DNA from 2 places in the Erythrobacter sp. S267 genome. Region 1 is predicted to be linked to the other one. Evidence: predicted binding sites of a transcription regulator. Region 1 holds the regulator's gene; the other holds the start of a gene.
The links. The regulator LexA, encoded in region 1, represses DNA repair genes until DNA is damaged. The targets are predictions, from matches to a motif close to GTTCCNCNCTTGTTCT.
Positions count from the first base shown of each region.

Region 1 (8,745 bases):
CACGCAGGCGACGCTGGCTGACCTCGCGGCTGAGCAATCAGCCCCGCGTGGTTTCGAGGTTGCCCTGCGCTCCCGCGCCGAAACCGGCTTTGCGCTGATCGCCGAGGTTAAGAAGGCCAGCCCCTCCAAAGGCCTCATCCGAGAAGACTTCCGCCCCGCCGACCACGCCCGCGACTATCAGGCGGGAGGCGCGGCCTGCCTTTCTGTGCTGACCGATGGGCCGTATTTTCAGGGTGCTCCGGAATTCCTGATCGAAGCACGCAGGTCCTGCGACCTGCCGGTCCTGCGCAAGGACTTCATGGTTGATCCTTGGCAATGCCTCGAAGCACGAGCCATGGGGGCCGACGCGATCCTGATCATCGTTGCAGCTTTGGGCGATACGCTGATGCAAGAGATCGAAGCCGCCGCTCGTGACCATGCGATGGACGTTCTGGTCGAGGTGCATGATGAAGCGGAGCTGGAGCGCGCGGCGACACATCTCAAAAGCCGCCTGATCGGGGTGAACAACCGCGACCTCAAAACCTTCACCACGTCGCTCAGCGTCACTGAACGCCTCGCCCCACTCGCGCCGGAAGGCACTCTGCTCGTGGGCGAAAGCGGGATCGCGACCCATGCGGATTGCGAAAGGCTGGCCAAAAGCGGCGTGCGCACTTTCCTCGTCGGCGAAAGCCTGATGCGCGCTGACGATGTTGCTGCGGCCACACGGGCGCTGATCGAAGGGTGAGAACCTGTCCTACAGGACGCAAAGCTGGCAAGGTCTCCGGATGACGCAAACACCGCTCAGCCACACATCGACAAAGACGATTGAAACGCGTCTTATTGATCGAGAGGATTTCAACCCTTGGACAGTGTGCCAAGTGTGTCAAACCGCACCTGTGGGAGCGTACCAATGAGCCGACTCACGCACCTGTCTGACGAGGGCGCAGCGCATATGGTCGATGTCGGCGGCAAGGCTGAAACTCAGCGCGTCGCCATCGCCTCTGGCCAGATCAGTATGAGCGAGGAAGCCCTCGGCGCTATCCGCGCTGGCGATGCTCCCAAAGGAGACGTCCTGGGCACGGCGCGCATCGCCGGGATCATGGCCGCTAAACGCACCGGAGAGCTGATCCCGCTGTGTCATCCGCTGGGCCTTGAAGCGGTCAGCGTGGAATTTGCCTTTGAGCAAACCGCGATCCGCGCCACCGCCACAGCTTCGCTGACGGGAAAAACCGGGGTCGAGATGGAAGCGATGGTCGCGGTGTCAACAGCGCTGCTTACGATCTACGATATGGCCAAAGCGATCGACAAGGCGATGGTGATCGGCGAGATACGTCTGTTGGAAAAGCGCGGGGGCAAGTCAGGGGATTGGACAGCGCCGGAGCTTCCCTCCGACTAATGCCCGAACTGATGGTCCTCGAAAAGGCGCAAGGTCTGCTCCTCTCCCTCGCCCCAAAGATGGAGAGCGAGCGCGTCGCCGTTGAGGCAGCGCTAGGGAGGGTTCTGGCAGGCGATGTTGCCGCGCGCCGTACTCAGCCTCCCGCCGATCTCTCCGCGATGGATGGCTATGCGATTGGCGCCGGCGATGGGCCATGGCGCTTGGTCGGAGAAAGCCGCGCTGGCGCTCCGTTTGACGGTGCACTGAGCCCCGGAGAGTGCGCGCGTATCTCAACGGGCGCGCATATGCCGCAAGGCGCGGACAGGGTGCTGATCCAGGAGAACGCCCTGGTCGAAGGCGAGGCTGTCGCTGCAACCACTCCACCCGTCTCGGGCCAACATGTACGACGAGCAGGATTCGACTTTCACCAGGGCAACACAGTCCTAAAACCCGGCACACAGATTGGTCCCGGTCACATCGCTCTCGCCATCTCAGCGGGCCATGCAAGCCTTTCCGTCAGCAAGCGTCCCAAGGTCGCAATCCTCGACAGCGGAGACGAGCTCACCGCAAATCCCGAAGACTGTGGACCGGACCAGATTCCTGCCAGCAATGGCGCGATGATAGCCGCTATGCTCGCGCCTTTGGCTGGGGAAACCTTGCGCATCGGACCGGTCGCAGACGACCATGTGGCTTTGGCCAAAGCTCTGGCTCAAGCAGAGGATTGCGACATCCTCATCACCTCTGGAGGGGCGTCAGTCGGCGACCACGATCTTATACAGGCCGCCTTGCGCGACTGGGGCGCGGAGATCGCTTTCTGGAAGGTCGCGATCAAACCGGGCAAACCATTGATGGTGGCTCAAAGACAGACGGAGCGCGGCAAGCAGGTGATCCTCGGCCTACCCGGTAATCCGGTGTCGAGCTTTGTCACCTGCTTCCTCTTTGCCCTACCTTTGCTGCGTCGTGCTTTGGGGATGGGCAAGAACGAATCCCCTCCCCCGATTTCGCAAGGCCCGCACTGATGCACCACTTCCGGCAACAGGGCCGCGCCGCGCATTCTTGAGAGGCTGGTTTGGCGGGCACCGAGTGATCCCACTGGCTTCCAAGGACTCCAGCGCCTTGCGGGAGCTCGCAGAGGCAAACTGCTTGATTGTGCGGGACGAAAACTCTGGCCCGCTCGAAGAATGGGAGCCGGTTACGGTTCTTCCATTCCTAAACGCCTGAATTGCGCGGTTTTGACGGTTTCACCGGCTTGACTTGACGGATCAAGTTGCCTACTTGTTCCACATTCGTTCACCATACGGTGCGCGGGCAGCGTTCTGAAATGCACCTCACATGTTCCCAAATGGAGGTGCCTCTGGGGGCGCGTTGAGATTCGGCACTTAGGGGCGTTCTCACGCCGCTTGATATGTGCGCCTTAACGGAGTTTGCCCATGTTGACGGCAAAGCAACACGAATTGGTCCGCTTCATTCAGCAGCGGCTTGAAGAAACCGGCATCTCGCCGAGCTTTGAAGAAATGAAGGAAGCGCTCGACCTGAAGAGCAAGTCGGGCGTCCACCGCTTGATCTCTGCGCTCGAGGAGCGAGGCTTTATCCGGCGTCTGCCCAACCGGGCGCGCGCGCTTGAAGTGATCAAGATGCCAGAGGATTCAACGCCTGCTCCGCGCAGCGTGGCTCCGGCGAATGATCCAATGGCTTCGACAGTTGCCTCTGCGCCGCCTGTGCCCGCAGCGGCCAATGACGTGATCGAGATCCCGCTTCATGGACGGATTGCGGCAGGTGCGCCGATTGAAGCGCTCGAGGGGCAGAGCTCCCTGCCGGTTCCGGCAGCGTTGCTTGGGCCGGGAGAACATTATGCTCTCGAAGTTTCGGGCGATTCCATGATCGAAGCGGGCATTTTCGATGGCGATTTCGCGCTCGTGCGTCGGACTGACACTGCCCGCGATGGCGAAATTGTCGTGGCGCTTGTCCGCGATGAGGAGGCCACTCTCAAATACCTGCACAAGGACGGCGCGTTGGTGCGGCTTGATCCCGCCAATGCATCTCACGACCCGCAGGTCTATGGCTCCGACGAGGTAAAGGTCCAAGGCAAGCTTGCAGGCCTGCTTCGTCGCTATCACTGATTTAAGGTGAGCGCGGGGTCTTAAGGGGTGTCAGTCCCCTTCCCCGCGCCACCAACCATGCTCCCCTTGCGATGCGGCGACAGTAGTGACCTCTCCATCAGCAAGGTTGAGAGCAAGACCGCCGGTCTCAAGCAGCATGTTGCGATCCGCCTTCAGCCAGCGTGGCTGACATGAACGAGGCAGGAAACGATCGGCCACGACAATGTCAGCGCGCTCACAGGCAGCGGCAAGGGAGCGTTCTTCGATCAATTCTCGGTTGCGCGCCAGCAGGAGCGACCAGTCTCGTCCTCCGCGGTTCAAGACGATGGTGCAGAATTCAGGCGAGCATTGAGCTCCCTGCCACTCTGCAAGCGGGATAGGCTCACTGGTAACGCTGGCCAGTTCCAGCAGATTATCGCGCGAATAGGATGAGCGGCTATCGCGCAACGACAGCAAACGGCTCGATCCGTCGGGGCCCGCAATTGTGATACCGACATGGCGTCCTTCACGCCCAATCAACACGTCAGGGATTGGAGTGGAGAGCAACATTGCAGAAGCAACCGCCCATGGGACAAATCCCAGCAGTCGGGCGCCGCCCTTCCAAAGGGCCACCCACAGCCCTCCAGCGGCGAACAGGGCAATAGCGAGCCAACTCATTTGCGGCATCAACTTGGTTGCTCCAGGTTGCGATGATGTGAACCGCGCAATGCCAAGCAACAAGTTGAGAGAGCCCTCAGCTACCCACCAAAATGGCGCTCCCAGTCCCAAAAGGTCGAACACCAGTCCAAGCGCAATGGCTGGCATGGCGATGAAGGTGACAAGCGGAATGGCGAAAACATTGGCGAAGGCGCCGTAGAACCCAGCGCGGTGGAAATGAAACAGCACGATTGGCATCAGCGCGATTTCAATGACGAGACCAGTTATGAAAAGCATCGCAACCTTGCGGCCCGAACTCTTGAACCAGCTCTCCTCGCGCGGGGCAAGGAATGCACGGACCGGAGCGCAGGATGACAGAGCCACAATCGCGATGACGGCGGAGAAGCTCATTTGGAAACTGGGCCCGATGGCACTCTCTGGCCACATCAGCATGACGAACATCGCAGCAGCCGCAACCATCCGCATTGACAGGGCCTCACGCCCCATGGCGAGCGCGATCAAGACCAACATGGCCGCCGCGCAGCTCCTCACTGTGGGAACCTCCGCGCCGGTGAGCAAGGTGTATCCGATCCCGGCCAATGCACCTGCGCCCGCCGCCACAACGGGCAAGCGCACCCGTAATGCTATAGCCGGGACCAATGCGAAGGTTTTGAGCGCCAGCAGATAGGCCGCAGCGATCACAGCGCTCACATGCAGGCCGCTTATCGAAAGCAGGTGGTAGAGGCCTGAATCGCGCATCGCATCGTCATCGGCCTCGGTAATCGACCCACGATCTCCGCTGGCAAAGGCCGCCGCAATGGTGCCCGCCGACCCGTCGACCCTGCTGCGCACATGGGCTGAGAGAGCGCGCTGGATCGCTGGCAGACCGCTTGCTTGTGGTGCTGGTTCGACAATCTCAACCTCGCCCAACACACTGCCCGTCCCGGCAAGCCCCTTGAACCAAGCGGCACGCGCAAAATCATAGGCACCCGGCAACATCGGGCTAGCGGGAGGCATCAATCGGACCCGCATGCGAACGACCGCCCCTTCGGCCAGCGCATCATCACCCACAGCTTCGACCGCGCGTGCGGCCGTCTCGATCGGCACGTTCACACGGATCTTGCGGCTTTGCGCCGTTTCCGCATCGCGCACCGCCATGGTCAGTCGAATGCGATCTTGGGAGGGTTGATCCTCCCGGTCGAGGACATAGCCTTGCACACGCTCGATCATTGGACGCTCAATGGCCTGCGCCCCAACAACCTCGGAGCGGATCCAGATTACCGCCATCCCTGCCGCGAACACGATTGAGGCGGCGATGACAGCGGATCGCAAACGGTCTCGGTCGATACGGTCACGCCAAAGTGCCAACGCGAGCAAGGCCAGCAAAAGGCATGCACCAATCACACTCACCCATTGCCAAGGGTTGCGCAAAGCAAACCATGTGAGGATACCGCCCGCAAACAAGACAGCGAGCCAAGGGGCGCGGTCAAATCCTGCCTCGACCAGAAAGCGCTCTGCACGGTTGCCAAGCGCGGTGCTCAAGCTGGACAATTCGCCTCCGCTTTGCCACAGGCGGCTTGCGGATTTGGCAGGCCCATCGGGCGCAGCACTGCAAGTGCCACGCTCAGCCTCGTCCTCTCCCGCAATCGGTATTAGCGGCGTATCAGCCATCGGCCCCCTCACCCTGCGACTGGCTTGGTTGTGCGCCCATTGAATGAATAGGAATTTAGGCTTTATGGCAAGCCCAACACCGCAAGCAGTTGTCACCCGCTTCGCGCCCTCGCCCACGGGCTTTCTGCATATTGGCGGTGCGCGCACGGCGCTGTTCAACTGGCTTTATGCCCGTCACCATGGCGGCAAAGCGCTTTTGCGGATTGAGGATACGGACAAGAAGCGGTCCACGCAGGAGGCGATTGACGCGATCCTCGACGGGCTTGATTGGCTCGGCCTTGACTATGACGAGGCACCAACCTTCCAGTCGCAGCGTGCAGAACGTCATGCGGAAGTGGCGCATAAGCTGCTTGAGGCCGGATACGCGTATAAGTGCTTTGCCACGCCGGAAGAGCTGGAGGCCATGCGCGCCGAGCAACGCGCCAACAAACAACCGATGCGCTATGATGGACGTTGGCGGGACCGTGATCCTTCAGAGGCTCCTGAAGGGGCGCCGTTCGCCGTGCGGTTGAAAACTCCGCTTGATGGCGAGATCACGATCGTGGACGAGGTTCAGGGCTCCGTCTCGGTCAAGAATGCCGAGCTTGATGATTACATCATCCTGCGTGCCGATGGTTCTCCGACCTATATGCTCGCAGTGGTGGTGGACGATCATGACATGGGGGTGACCCATGTGATCCGCGGCGATGACCACTTGAACAACGCCTTCCGACAACTTCCGATCTATCGCGCTATGGACGCAATCGAAGGCGGATGGCCCGATCCGGTATATGCCCACATCCCTCTGATCCACGGTGCTGACGGCGCAAAGCTTTCCAAACGTCACGGCGCGCAGGCGGTGGATGAGTATCGCGACGATATGGGCATCCTGTCAGATGCTCTGTTCAATTACCTGCTGCGGCTTGGCTGGGGGCACGGTGACCGCGAAGAAATCACGCGGGATGAAGCGATTGAGCTGTTTGATCTTTCAGGTGTTGGCAAGAGCCCTTCTCGCTTCGACCTCAAGAAGCTCGAAAACCTCAATGGGCACTATATTCGCGAAACTGATGATGCGGCGCTTACCCCCTTGGTAGCTTCCCGGATTGGAGAGGGCGTGGATGAGGCGCTATTATCCAAAGCGATGCCAGTGCTCAAAACACGTGCCAAGAACTTGGACGAACTCGCTGATGGCGCTGGCTTTCTGTTCGCCAAACGACCGCTGGAAATGACCGAAAAAGCGGCAAAACTGCTCGATGATGCAGGCCGTGCAAGGCTCAAGCACATTTTTGCTGCACTTGCGAAGGAAAATGACTGGACAAGTGAGGCTCTCGAAGCCACTACCAAATCGCTCGCCGAAGAACTCGAACTGGGTCTCGGCAAGCTGGCGCAGCCCATGCGAGCCGCGCTGACTGGGACGACAACGTCACCCGGGATTTTCGATGTTCTGGTTCTTCTTGGACGGGAAGAATCGCTGGCACGGATCGACGCGCAGGCCGCGTAGTGATCGTGTTCGGCGCAATTGATTGAGGGAAGGATACAAGCCTTGGCAGACAAGCAAGCGAAACTCGAACTGGGCGGTGAAACTTATGAGTTTCCCGTGCTTCAGGGCAGCACTGGCCCCGATGTGGTCGATATCCGGAAGCTGTACGGTCAAACCGGCGCTTTCACCTTCGATCCCGGCTACAAGTCGACCGCAAGCTGCGAAAGCGCTCTGACCTATATTGACGGTCAGGAAGGGGTCTTGCTCCACCGTGGTTACCCCATTGGCCAATTGGCTGAGCATTCCAGCTTCATGGAAGTCAGCTATCTGCTGCTGAACGGCGAACTGCCGAGCGCGGAAGAGCTGGACGACTTCACCTATACGATCACCCGGCACACGATGCTGCACGATCAGATGAACAGCTTTTACCAGGGCTTCCGTCGTGACGCGCACCCGATGGCGATTATGTGTGGCGTCGTTGGCGCGCTGTCGGCGTTCTACCACGACAGCACCGACATCTCCGATCCTGAGCACCGCAAGATCAGCTCGCACCGCTTGATCGCGAAGATGCCAACGATTGCGGCCAACGCATACAAGTATTCCATCGGTCAGCCGATGATGCAGCCAGATAACTCGCTGAGCTACACCGGCAACTTCCTGCGCATGACCTTCGGCGTTCCAGCGGAAGAATATGAGGTCATTCCGGCGGTTGAGAAGGCGATGGACCGCATCTTCATCCTTCACGCCGACCACGAACAGAACGCTTCGACGTCGACTGTGCGCCTCGCAGGATCATCGGGCGCAAACCCGTTCGCCTGTATCTCTGCTGGGATTGCCTGCCTTTGGGGCCCGGCTCATGGCGGCGCGAACGAGGCGGCTCTGAACATGCTGCGCGAAATCGGCACTCCGGACAAGATTCCACACTATATCGAGCGTGCCAAGGACAAGAACGATCCGTTCCGCCTGATGGGCTTTGGCCACCGCGTGTACAAAAACTACGACCCACGCGCCACGGTTATGCAAAAGACCGTGCGCGAAGTGTTTGACGCACTGAACGTGCAGGATCCAGTGTTCGAAACCGCTCTAGCGCTCGAAGAGATCGCGCTGAACGATCCGTATTTCATCGAGAAGAAGCTGTTCCCGAATGTCGACTTCTACTCGGGTATCATCCTTTCGGCGATTGGCTTCCCGACGACGATGTTCACCGCGCTCTTCGCGCTGGCCCGCACCGTAGGGTGGGTCGCGCAGTGGAATGAGATGATCTCCGATCCAGCTCAGGTCATTGGCCGTCCGCGTCAGCTCTACACCGGCCCAACGACGCGCGATTACGTGCCGATTGGCCAGCGCTAAGACACCTTCCGGCGCTCTGGCATAACGTCATGTCGGAGCGCCGCTTTAGGCGGTTGGCAAGCTCAACCGGAATTCTGCGCCTGTTGAACGGCCCATCTGGTCTGGCTGTCTCACTTCGAGGTCTCCCTCCATCGCCAAAGCGAGCTTGCGTGAGATGTAGAGGCCGAGACCTGATC
Region 1 is NZ_CP200298.1:1,172,877-1,181,621, reverse strand. It holds gene trpC (indole-3-glycerol phosphate synthase TrpC) at 1-724, shown strand, start outside; gene moaC (cyclic pyranopterin monophosphate synthase MoaC) at 890-1,375, shown strand; gene AC0V6X_RS05450 (molybdopterin molybdotransferase MoeA) at 1,375-2,373, shown strand; gene AC0V6X_RS05445 (hypothetical protein) at 2,315-2,575, shown strand; gene lexA (transcriptional repressor LexA) at 2,785-3,474, shown strand; gene AC0V6X_RS05435 (ComEC/Rec2 family competence protein) at 3,505-5,760, opposite strand; gene gltX (glutamate--tRNA ligase) at 5,825-7,240, shown strand; gene AC0V6X_RS05425 (citrate synthase) at 7,283-8,569, shown strand; gene AC0V6X_RS05420 (sensor histidine kinase) at 8,615-8,745, opposite strand, start outside.

Region 2 (8,745 bases), 220 kb from region 1:
GCGCGGATCGCGTTTGAGAAAGCGGGGATTGCAAAAAGGCACGTGCCGCTGGTCACGATGGGGAGCCAATACCCACTCGAGGCGCAAGCCGCCATCCGTGCCGTTTCCGACGCCAAACATGCGATCCACTATGACTATGGTCGAGCATGGATTGGAGAGGGCCACATCGTCATTCTGGGCCATCCAGACATCGATTTACTTGTCCCTTATCCTTCTTTGTGCGGTGAGTACCAGCACTTCAATGCCAGCCTCGCCGCCGCCATGCTTGCTACACAAGACAAAGTGAGTGCGAGCAAGGAAGCCATAATTGAGGGTACGTCAAAGGCTTTTTGGCCCGCCCGCATGCAGCTTTTGTCTGAGGGGCCTCTGACCGCTCTGGCACCTGACCAAAGGGTCTGGCTCGACGGTGGCCACAACCCCAGCGCTGGCAAGGCAATAGCCGAGGCGCTGGAAAGCCAGCTTCACCTCGTCCTCGGCATGCTCGACAACAAGAATCCGCGCGCTTTGCTTGATCCGCTGGGTGACCGGATCCGCAGCCTTTCAGTGGTGCCAGTACCCGGCCACGACCACCATCCGCCAAGCGCCTTTGGCCCCGAGGCCGTGGCGCGCGCCGACCTCGAAGACGCACTGCTCAACGTCCCTGACGACGGCTACCCCATCCTCATCGCAGGCTCGCTCTACCTCGCGGGCGAGGCGCTGCGGTTGAATGACGAGGTGCCGGACTAAGGCCCGAACGTTGCAAAGCGGCCGCCTAGGTGGGGGCAGCGCCCCCGCCCCAAACAACAAAAGACGCGTGGGCGGGCGCGGGCTTACTGCTTTCGCAGCAAGCCGGGACTAGGCCTCTTTCGGTGGAGCCTCTTCCTTACCAGCAGTCCCCATCGCTTCATCGACGAGACCGTTGCGCATCATCCACCAGAACAGGACGATGCCGGGGAAGGCGAGCACGGTGGTGAGAACGTAGAAATTCACATATCCCATCCACTCGATCAGCCCGCCTGCCGTGGTGCCGGTCAGCAACCTGCCGACGATACTCGCCCCTGCCGATATCAGCGCATATTGCGCCGCTGTGAAGCGCAGGTCGCACAGGGCCGAGAAGTAGGCGACGACGACGACACCGCCATAACCGCTCGCGAAATTCTCAAACCCGATGGCGCCTGCCATGCCGATATTGGAGTGGCCGAGCGCAGCGAGTCCCGCAAAGCTCAGGTTCGAAACCGCCATCAGGACCAGCGCGATCAGCACGGATTTCTTGAGGCCGAGCTTCGCATAGATTATCCCGCCGACAAACACGCCGATAATCAGCGCCCAAAAGCCGACACCCACGTCATAAATCGCGATCTCATCATTGGTGTAGCCAAGATCTTCGAACAGCAGCCGGAAGGTCAGGTTAGCCAGCGTGTCCCCAATCTTGTGGACGAGGATGAACAGCAGGACGAGCAAACCGCCATTGCGGCCCAGAAATTCGATGAAAGGGTCGGCAATCGCGCGCGCCTTGGCGGTGATTGTCGTGCGCTTGGCAGGCGGGCGGTGCCGGGGAGGCTCGCCCAGAATAAGCGCTGTGATCATTGCGGGCAGAGCGAAGACCGAGCATGCCATGTAAGCAATCGACCAGTCAGTGCGCGCCGCCACGATCAGCGCAACGGCCCCTGCCCCTGCCGCGCCGATCCGCCAGCCATATTGGCTCATGCCCGAACCAACGCCCAGCTGGTACGGCTTTAATGTCTCAATCCGGTAGGCATCGATGATGATGTCAAAGGTGGCGCCCGCAGCGCCCAGCATGATGGCGGAGATCGCAACCCACGCGATGTCCTCCTTCGGGTCTGCCAAAGCGAGGTTGAACACCGCCGCAATCACCAGCACGCCAACCACCAGCATCCACGAAACGCGCAGGCCCAACCGCCCGATCACCGGCAAGCGAACGGAATCGACGACCCACGCCCACAGGAATTTGAAATTGTAGCTGAGGAAGACCAGCGTGAAGGCAGTGACGGTCGATTTCTCGATCCCGTCCTGCGCCAATCGCGTCGTCAGCGTCGCCGCAAGCAGCGCAAAAGGAAAGCCTGAGGACACGCCGAGCAGAAAAGCGGCAAGCGCCTCTTTCTCCAGATAGGGCTTGATCGCACCCCACAGGCCTCCGCGCTCGCTTGTACCGGTAGCGGTGTCGCTCATTCGCCCTTATCCTTTTGTGATCCCGTCAATTCGTGCAACACTAGCCGCAGGTGAGAGGGATAAGGAAGCCGTCATGAACGCTCCGACAACAGATTTACCCCGCGAAGAAACGCCCAAGCCGGTTTTGCGACCGACTGAGGGGCAATTGGCGCTCGCGGAAGAGGTTCGGCGCGGCGAATGGCGCGATGGCCAGCCCGGACAGACGGTCCCGGCGAGCCGCTACACTTGCCCGGATCACTTTGCGCTTGAGAAAGCCAAGCTGTTCGACCGGCTGCCGCAAGTCTTGGTGCCAAGCGCCTTGCTGCCCGAACCCGGAATGGCGGTGCCGCATGACGACACCGGGCGACCGCTCCTCATCACGCGCGACAAGGACGGCAGGGCCCATGTGTTCCTTAACGTATGTCGCCATCGCGGCACTCGGCTCGTCGAGGGAGAAGAGGTGCAATGCGCCGCTCGCCTTGTCTGCCCCTATCACGCCTGGACCTATAAGCTCGATGGCAAGCTGCTCGCCCTGCCCCGGCCCGAAACCTTCCCCGGCCTCGATAAGGCCAAGCACAGTCTGGTGGAGCTGCCCAGTCTGGAAGCAGGCGGGCTGATCTGGTTTGCGCCCGAAGAAGGTGCCGATTTCTCTGATGCCGCGCGGGTGAGCGAGGATTTCGCCGCCTTCGGAATGCCGGACGCGCATCTCTTCCGCCGCAAGACTCACACGGTCAAAGGCAATTGGAAGCTGATCATGGACGCCTTCCTTGAAAGCTATCACGTGACCCGCCTCCACGCGAACACGATCGGGCCGTTCTTCAAGGACGGGGTGACAGCGGGCGACAGTGTCGGGCCGCATATGCGCTCTGCCGTTGGCCGCTTGGAGGAGATGGAGGGCGTGGACCTCAGCGATATGGAGGCGATGCGCAAACTCGTGACCTTCGCCTATCAACTGCTGCCTGCGACTGTGATCGTGCCCAGCCCCGATTACGTCAACGTGATGGTGCTGATGCCGCAGGCGCATGATCTGACGCTGGTTGAGGACTTCATGCTGATCGCGGAAGAACCGACGACGGACAAAGCGCGCGACCATTGGGAGCGGTCCTGGAAGCTGCTCGATGGCGGGGTGTTTGCCTCCGAAGACTTCCGCGCAGCAGAGCTGGGCCAGCAGGGTCTGGAGAGCGGCGCGGTCAAGGAACTCACCCTCGGCACGCTGGAAGGCGGGATCGCGCGCTTTGATGCGATTGTGCAAGGAGCCTTGAGCGCCTAAAGCGCGCTCCATGCCAACCAACCCCAAAAAGTCCGAAGACCGCCCAGAAGGCGACCGCATCGCCAAATTGCTCGCTCGCGCTGGTGTCGCGTCGCGGCGCGAGATTGAGCGGATGATCGAAGCCGGACGCATCACGCTGGACGGCAAGCCGGTTACAACGCCCGCAACCTTCCTCACCAGCCTCAAAGGCGTCAGCGTCGATGGCAAGCTGGTCGCAGGGCCAGAGCCGACGCAGCTGTTTGCCTTCAACAAGCCCACCGGTCTCCTCACCGCGGAACGTGATCCGGCGGGGCGTGCGACGATTTACTCTGCACTGGTGAATGCCCTGCCAAAGGACGCCCCGCGCGTGATGCCCATTGGGAGGCTGGACATGAACACCGAAGGGCTGCTGCTGCTTACCAATGATGGCGGGCTGAAGCGGCAGATGGAGCTTCCTTCGTCTGGCATCCCGCGCACCTACCGCGCCCGCGCCTTTGGCGATGTGACGCAGGATCAACTTGAAGCTCTGAGTGAGGGCGTCGAGATCGAAGGCGTGCGCTATGGCTCAATCGACGCCAACCTTGAACAGGGATCATCAGGCAAGAACAAGTGGATCGAGATGACCATCACCGAGGGTAAGAATCGCGAGGTGCGCCGGGTGCTCGAATATCTCGGGCTCAAAGTGAACCGCTTGATCCGGGTGGCATACGGGCCGTTCCTGTTGGGAGAGCTTGGCCGGGGTCAGGCCGCGCGCATCCGCACCGGCGACCTCGACCGCTTCCGCGCTTCACTGAAAGGCGCGAAGTAATGCGGATTATCGCTGGCGAATGGCGCGGGCGGAAGCTGACGGCGCCCAAGGGCGATGCGACCCGGCCCACCGCCGACCGCACGCGCGAGACGCTATTTTCGATGCTGACCAGCAGGCTTGGCAGCTTTGAGGAATTGCGCGTCGCTGATCTCTTCGCAGGGTCAGGCGCGCTGGGGTTGGAGGCGCTGTCCAGAGGGGCAGCGCATTGTCTGTTCGTTGAGCAAGACCGCCCCGCCCTCGACGCGATCCGCGCCAATGTTGCAACGCTGCGCGCACGCGACCGGGCGGCGGTGGATGCAGGGTCAGCGACCGCGCTCAGGGCCGCTTCGCAACCCTACGACCTCATCCTTGCCGACCCTCCCTATTTCACCAACGCGGGCGAGGTTGCCCTCGACCGGCTGTTGCGGTTGGGCTGGATCGGCGATGCCACCTGGATCGCTCTGGAAACGAGCGTCAAGGAGACACCGCAGATCAAGGGGCTCAGCGTGGAATCTGAGCGCAAGGTCGGCAAGGCGAAGTTGTGGCTTTTGCAGCTGGAAAGAGCCGCTTAGCCCGCAGAAGGAGGTGGGCCAGCGCGCGCCTCAATCTGGTCCCAGGCCGCGTCCCGCTCCGGCCCCGTCATCGCGGTGAGCGCGATCTTGTCCGAATTGGCCAAGGCCCAGAACATCTTCTGACGCTCAGCAGAGAGCGACCAGTAATAGCCCTTGGTCTCTGCCGGCCAGACAGCATATTCGCTCTGCTTTTCCGGGGGCCAGCTGTCGTGTTCGGCCTGTTGCTCCTCAGTCATGGTCGGATCAGCGGGAGTGGACACCTCTGCTGCGTCGGGCGCCTGCGCCATTCCTGGCGAAGCGGCGACGTAGGTGAGCGCCACAGCGGCGACTCCGAATAAGAGGTAATGAGATTGACGCATGGAATGCTCCTTTGGTTGGTTCCAAGCGCAACGAACGAGTGCCGTGATGGCAGGGTCGGCGCTGGCTGCAAAGGCATCTGCACGCCCCGCATCGCGCCCCTCGCACAGGTGAGCGGGAGGCGACGCCAAAACGCGATAGGTCGAAAATCGGGGCGAAATCGGGGGAGACTGCGTCCGCGCAAGATGCGTTCACTGCGGAGATATGCAAGGTTGCCTCTCTGTCAATTGTTCTCTAATTGTTCGCATCACGCTTTATGACCAATGTTGTCCCCCTACCCTCGGCTGAGCAGAACGTCCCAGCCTATGCCGCGCGGCTGAACCCGCCGCAGCGTGAGGCTGTGCTGACGACCGAGGGACCGGTGCTGATGCTGGCGGGCGCTGGCACGGGGAAGACCGCTGCGCTGACCGCTCGCCTTGCGCATTTGGTGGCAACCCGCCGCGCCTGGCCGAGCGAGATTCTCTGCGTCACCTTCACCAACAAAGCCGCGCGCGAAATGCGTGAGCGGGTTGAGGGGCATTTGGGCAATCCCGGTGAAGGCATGCCTTGGCTCGGCACCTTCCACTCGATCTGCGCCAAGATGCTTCGCCGCCATGCAGAGCTGGTCGGGCTGCAATCGAATTACACGATCATCGACACGGACGATCAGATCAGGCTCTTGAAGCAGCTGATCACCGACAATGATGAGGATGTGAAGCGCTGGCCTCCGCGCCAGCTTGCCGGGCTGATCGACCGCTGGAAAAACCGCGGGCTGAACCCCGATGACCTTGATGCAGGTAAGAGTGAGGCTTTTGCCAATGGCCGGGGCCGAGAGTTCTATCAGCTCTATCAGGATCGCTTGAAGGCGCTGAATGCCTGCGATTTCGGCGATCTGATGCTGCATGTGCTCAACATCTTCCGCGCTCACACTGATGTGCTGGCCGAATATCAGCAGCGTTTCAAATACATCCTCGTCGACGAATATCAGGACACCAATGCTGTCCAGTATCTATGGCTGCGGCTGCTCGCTCAGACGCGCAAGAATATCTGCGTGGTCGGCGATGACGACCAGTCGATCTATTCATGGCGCGGCGCAGAGGTTGCCAATATCCTGCGGTTTGAAAAGGATTTTCCGGGCGCCGCTGTGATCCGGTTGGAGCAGAATTACCGCTCCACTCCGCATATTCTAGGCGCTGCCTCCGGCCTGATCCGCGCCAATTCTGAGCGGCATGACAAGACGCTGTGGACCGAGACCAATGGCGGCGACACCGTGAAGGTGATCGGCGTCTGGGACGCGCCCGAAGAAGCGCGCAAAGTGGGTGAGGAGATTGAGCGGCTCGAACGCGAAGGCGCATCGCTCGATCAGGTCGCGATTCTCGTGCGCGCGCAGTATCAAACCCGCGAGTTCGAAGACCGCTTCATCCAGACCGGCATCAATTACCGCATCATCGGGGGCTTCCGCTTTTACGAGCGGGCCGAGATTCGCGACGCCCTCGCCTATTTGCGCGTCATTGCGCAGCCGCAGGATGATCTGGCGTTTGAGCGGATCTACAACCAACCCAAGCGCGGGCTTGGCTCCAAGACGCTTGAGCGGATGCACAGCCATGCGCGCAAATCCGGCCTGCCTTTGGCGGCGGCGTCCTTGCAATTGGCGGATAGCGACGAGCTGCCGACGCGGGCGGCGAACACCATTGGCGGATTGTTGCGGCAATTCCTCGCCTGGCGTGAGGCGGTGGAGGAGATGTCTCCGGCGGACCTCCTTCGCCTCGTGCTGGACGAGTGCGGCTATAACGACATGCTCGCCAAGGACCGCTCGCCCGAAAGCGCCGGCCGTGCGGAGAACCTCTCCGAACTCGCCCGCGCGATGGAGGAGTATGAGACGCTCGGCGATTTCCTCGAACATGTCAGCCTCGTCATGGACAATGACCGCGGCGATGAAGAGGAAACCGTCACGATCATGACGATCCATGCCGCAAAGGGGCTGGAGTTCGATCATGTCTTTTGCGTGGGGTGGGAGGAAGGCGTCTTCCCTTCGCAGCGTGCGATTGACGAAGGCGGCCTCGCCAGCCTCGAAGAAGAACGCCGCCTCGCTTACGTTGCGATCACGCGCGCGCGGCGGCGCTGCACGATCCTGCATGCGGCAAACCGGCGGATTTACGGCCAATGGACCAGCTCCATCCCCTCGCGCTTTATCGAAGAATTGCCTGAAGAACATATCGATCAGGAAACAACGCTGACCGGCGGCGCGTCTTTATGGCAGGCCAATTGGAGCGAGAACGAAGACCCCTTCGCCCATGTCGCAAGAGACCGGCCAGAACGCGCCCAGTCGCGCGGTCCGGGATGGCGCAGAGCAATCGAGAGCGGCTACGAAACCAAGCAACAGCGCGTCGCCGAACCCGGCCGCAGCGCCGCCAGCTTCGCCGCCCCCGCCCGCTCCGACATCGCCATCGGCGCGATGGTTGAGCACGCAAAATTCGGCACAGGCTGCGTCATCGATCAGGAAGGCAACAAACTGACGATCAATTTCGAAGGCGCAGGCGAAAAGCGCGTGATCGACAGCTTTGTGACGGTGGTTGGCTAGGCGTTAGAGCACTGCCGATCACTTCGATCCGCTCCGGGATATTCGGCAATGCTGAGCTTAAGGCCGTGCCACCAGCGTAACGGGTGGCTCAGCCAGCCCCAAAGTCCAGAAAGCCCGGCTTGGGGCCGTTCCATTCGCCCGGCTCGGTTGGAGCATCATCTTCGTCGCGTTTGCGGCGGCGCGGTTTGGGCTCGGGCTTTTCAGCCGCAGCGTCGGATTTCTCGCGGCGCTTGGGACTGGGTGCAGGCGCTTCGGCTTTCGAGTCTGACGCGTCGTCATCGCGCTTTGCACGGCGCGAGCGAGGCTTCTTGGGCGCTGGCGCATCGTCATCCGAAGGAGCGCTTTCAGACGCTTCGTCAGACTTGGCCTTGGGCTTCGATTTGCGCTCGGAAGGATCGGCGAGCTCAACCCGCACGTCTTCTTTGCCGAACACCTTGATCTTGGCGCCCGTCAGCTTTTCGACATTGTCGATGGCTTCCGCGTCTTCATCCGCGACAAGAGTGAAGGCGCGGCCCTTGGCCCCTGCCCGTCCCGTGCGCCCGATCCGGTGAACATAGTCATCCGGGTGCCATGGCGTGTCGAAGTTGAAGACGTGGCTGACGCCCTTGATATCGAGCCCGCGCGCGGCAACATCAGAGGCGACGAGGATATTCACATCACCCGATTTGAACCGGTCCAATTCCTTCAGGCGTGAGCTTTGATCCATGTCGCCATGAATCTCGCCACTGGCAAAACCGCGCTTCTGAAGATGCTTGTTAAGCTCGCGCACGGTCGTCTTGCGGTTGGCGAAGATAATCGCTGTTTCGATATGGTCATTGGCGAGCAGCCATTCGAGCGTATCGCGCTTTTGCCGCGCCTTGACCGGCACTTTGAACGCGGTGATGTCCTGATTGGTGGAAGCGGCGCGCGCCGTCTCTATCCGCTTGGGATTGTTGAGGAACGTCTTCGCCAACTTCTCAATCGGAGGCGGCATAGTGGCCGAGAACAGCATCGTTTGACGCGTCTCTGGCAGCTTGTCGCAGATGAATTCGATATCTGGGATGAAGCCCATGTCGAGCATCCGGTCGGCTTC
Region 2 is NZ_CP200298.1:949,271-958,015, reverse strand. It holds gene AC0V6X_RS04365 (bifunctional folylpolyglutamate synthase/dihydrofolate synthase) at 1-726, shown strand, start outside; gene AC0V6X_RS04360 (AmpG family muropeptide MFS transporter) at 835-2,169, opposite strand; gene AC0V6X_RS04355 (aromatic ring-hydroxylating oxygenase subunit alpha) at 2,243-3,418, shown strand; gene AC0V6X_RS04350 (pseudouridine synthase) at 3,429-4,205, shown strand; gene rsmD (16S rRNA (guanine(966)-N(2))-methyltransferase RsmD) at 4,205-4,756, shown strand; gene AC0V6X_RS04340 (hypothetical protein) at 4,753-5,115, opposite strand; gene AC0V6X_RS04335 (UvrD-helicase domain-containing protein) at 5,370-7,673, shown strand; gene AC0V6X_RS04330 (DEAD/DEAH box helicase) at 7,762-8,745, opposite strand, start outside.
Region 2: a site for LexA is predicted at 5,343-5,358, ahead of AC0V6X_RS04335 (UvrD-helicase domain-containing protein). Genes of this name have one in related genera too.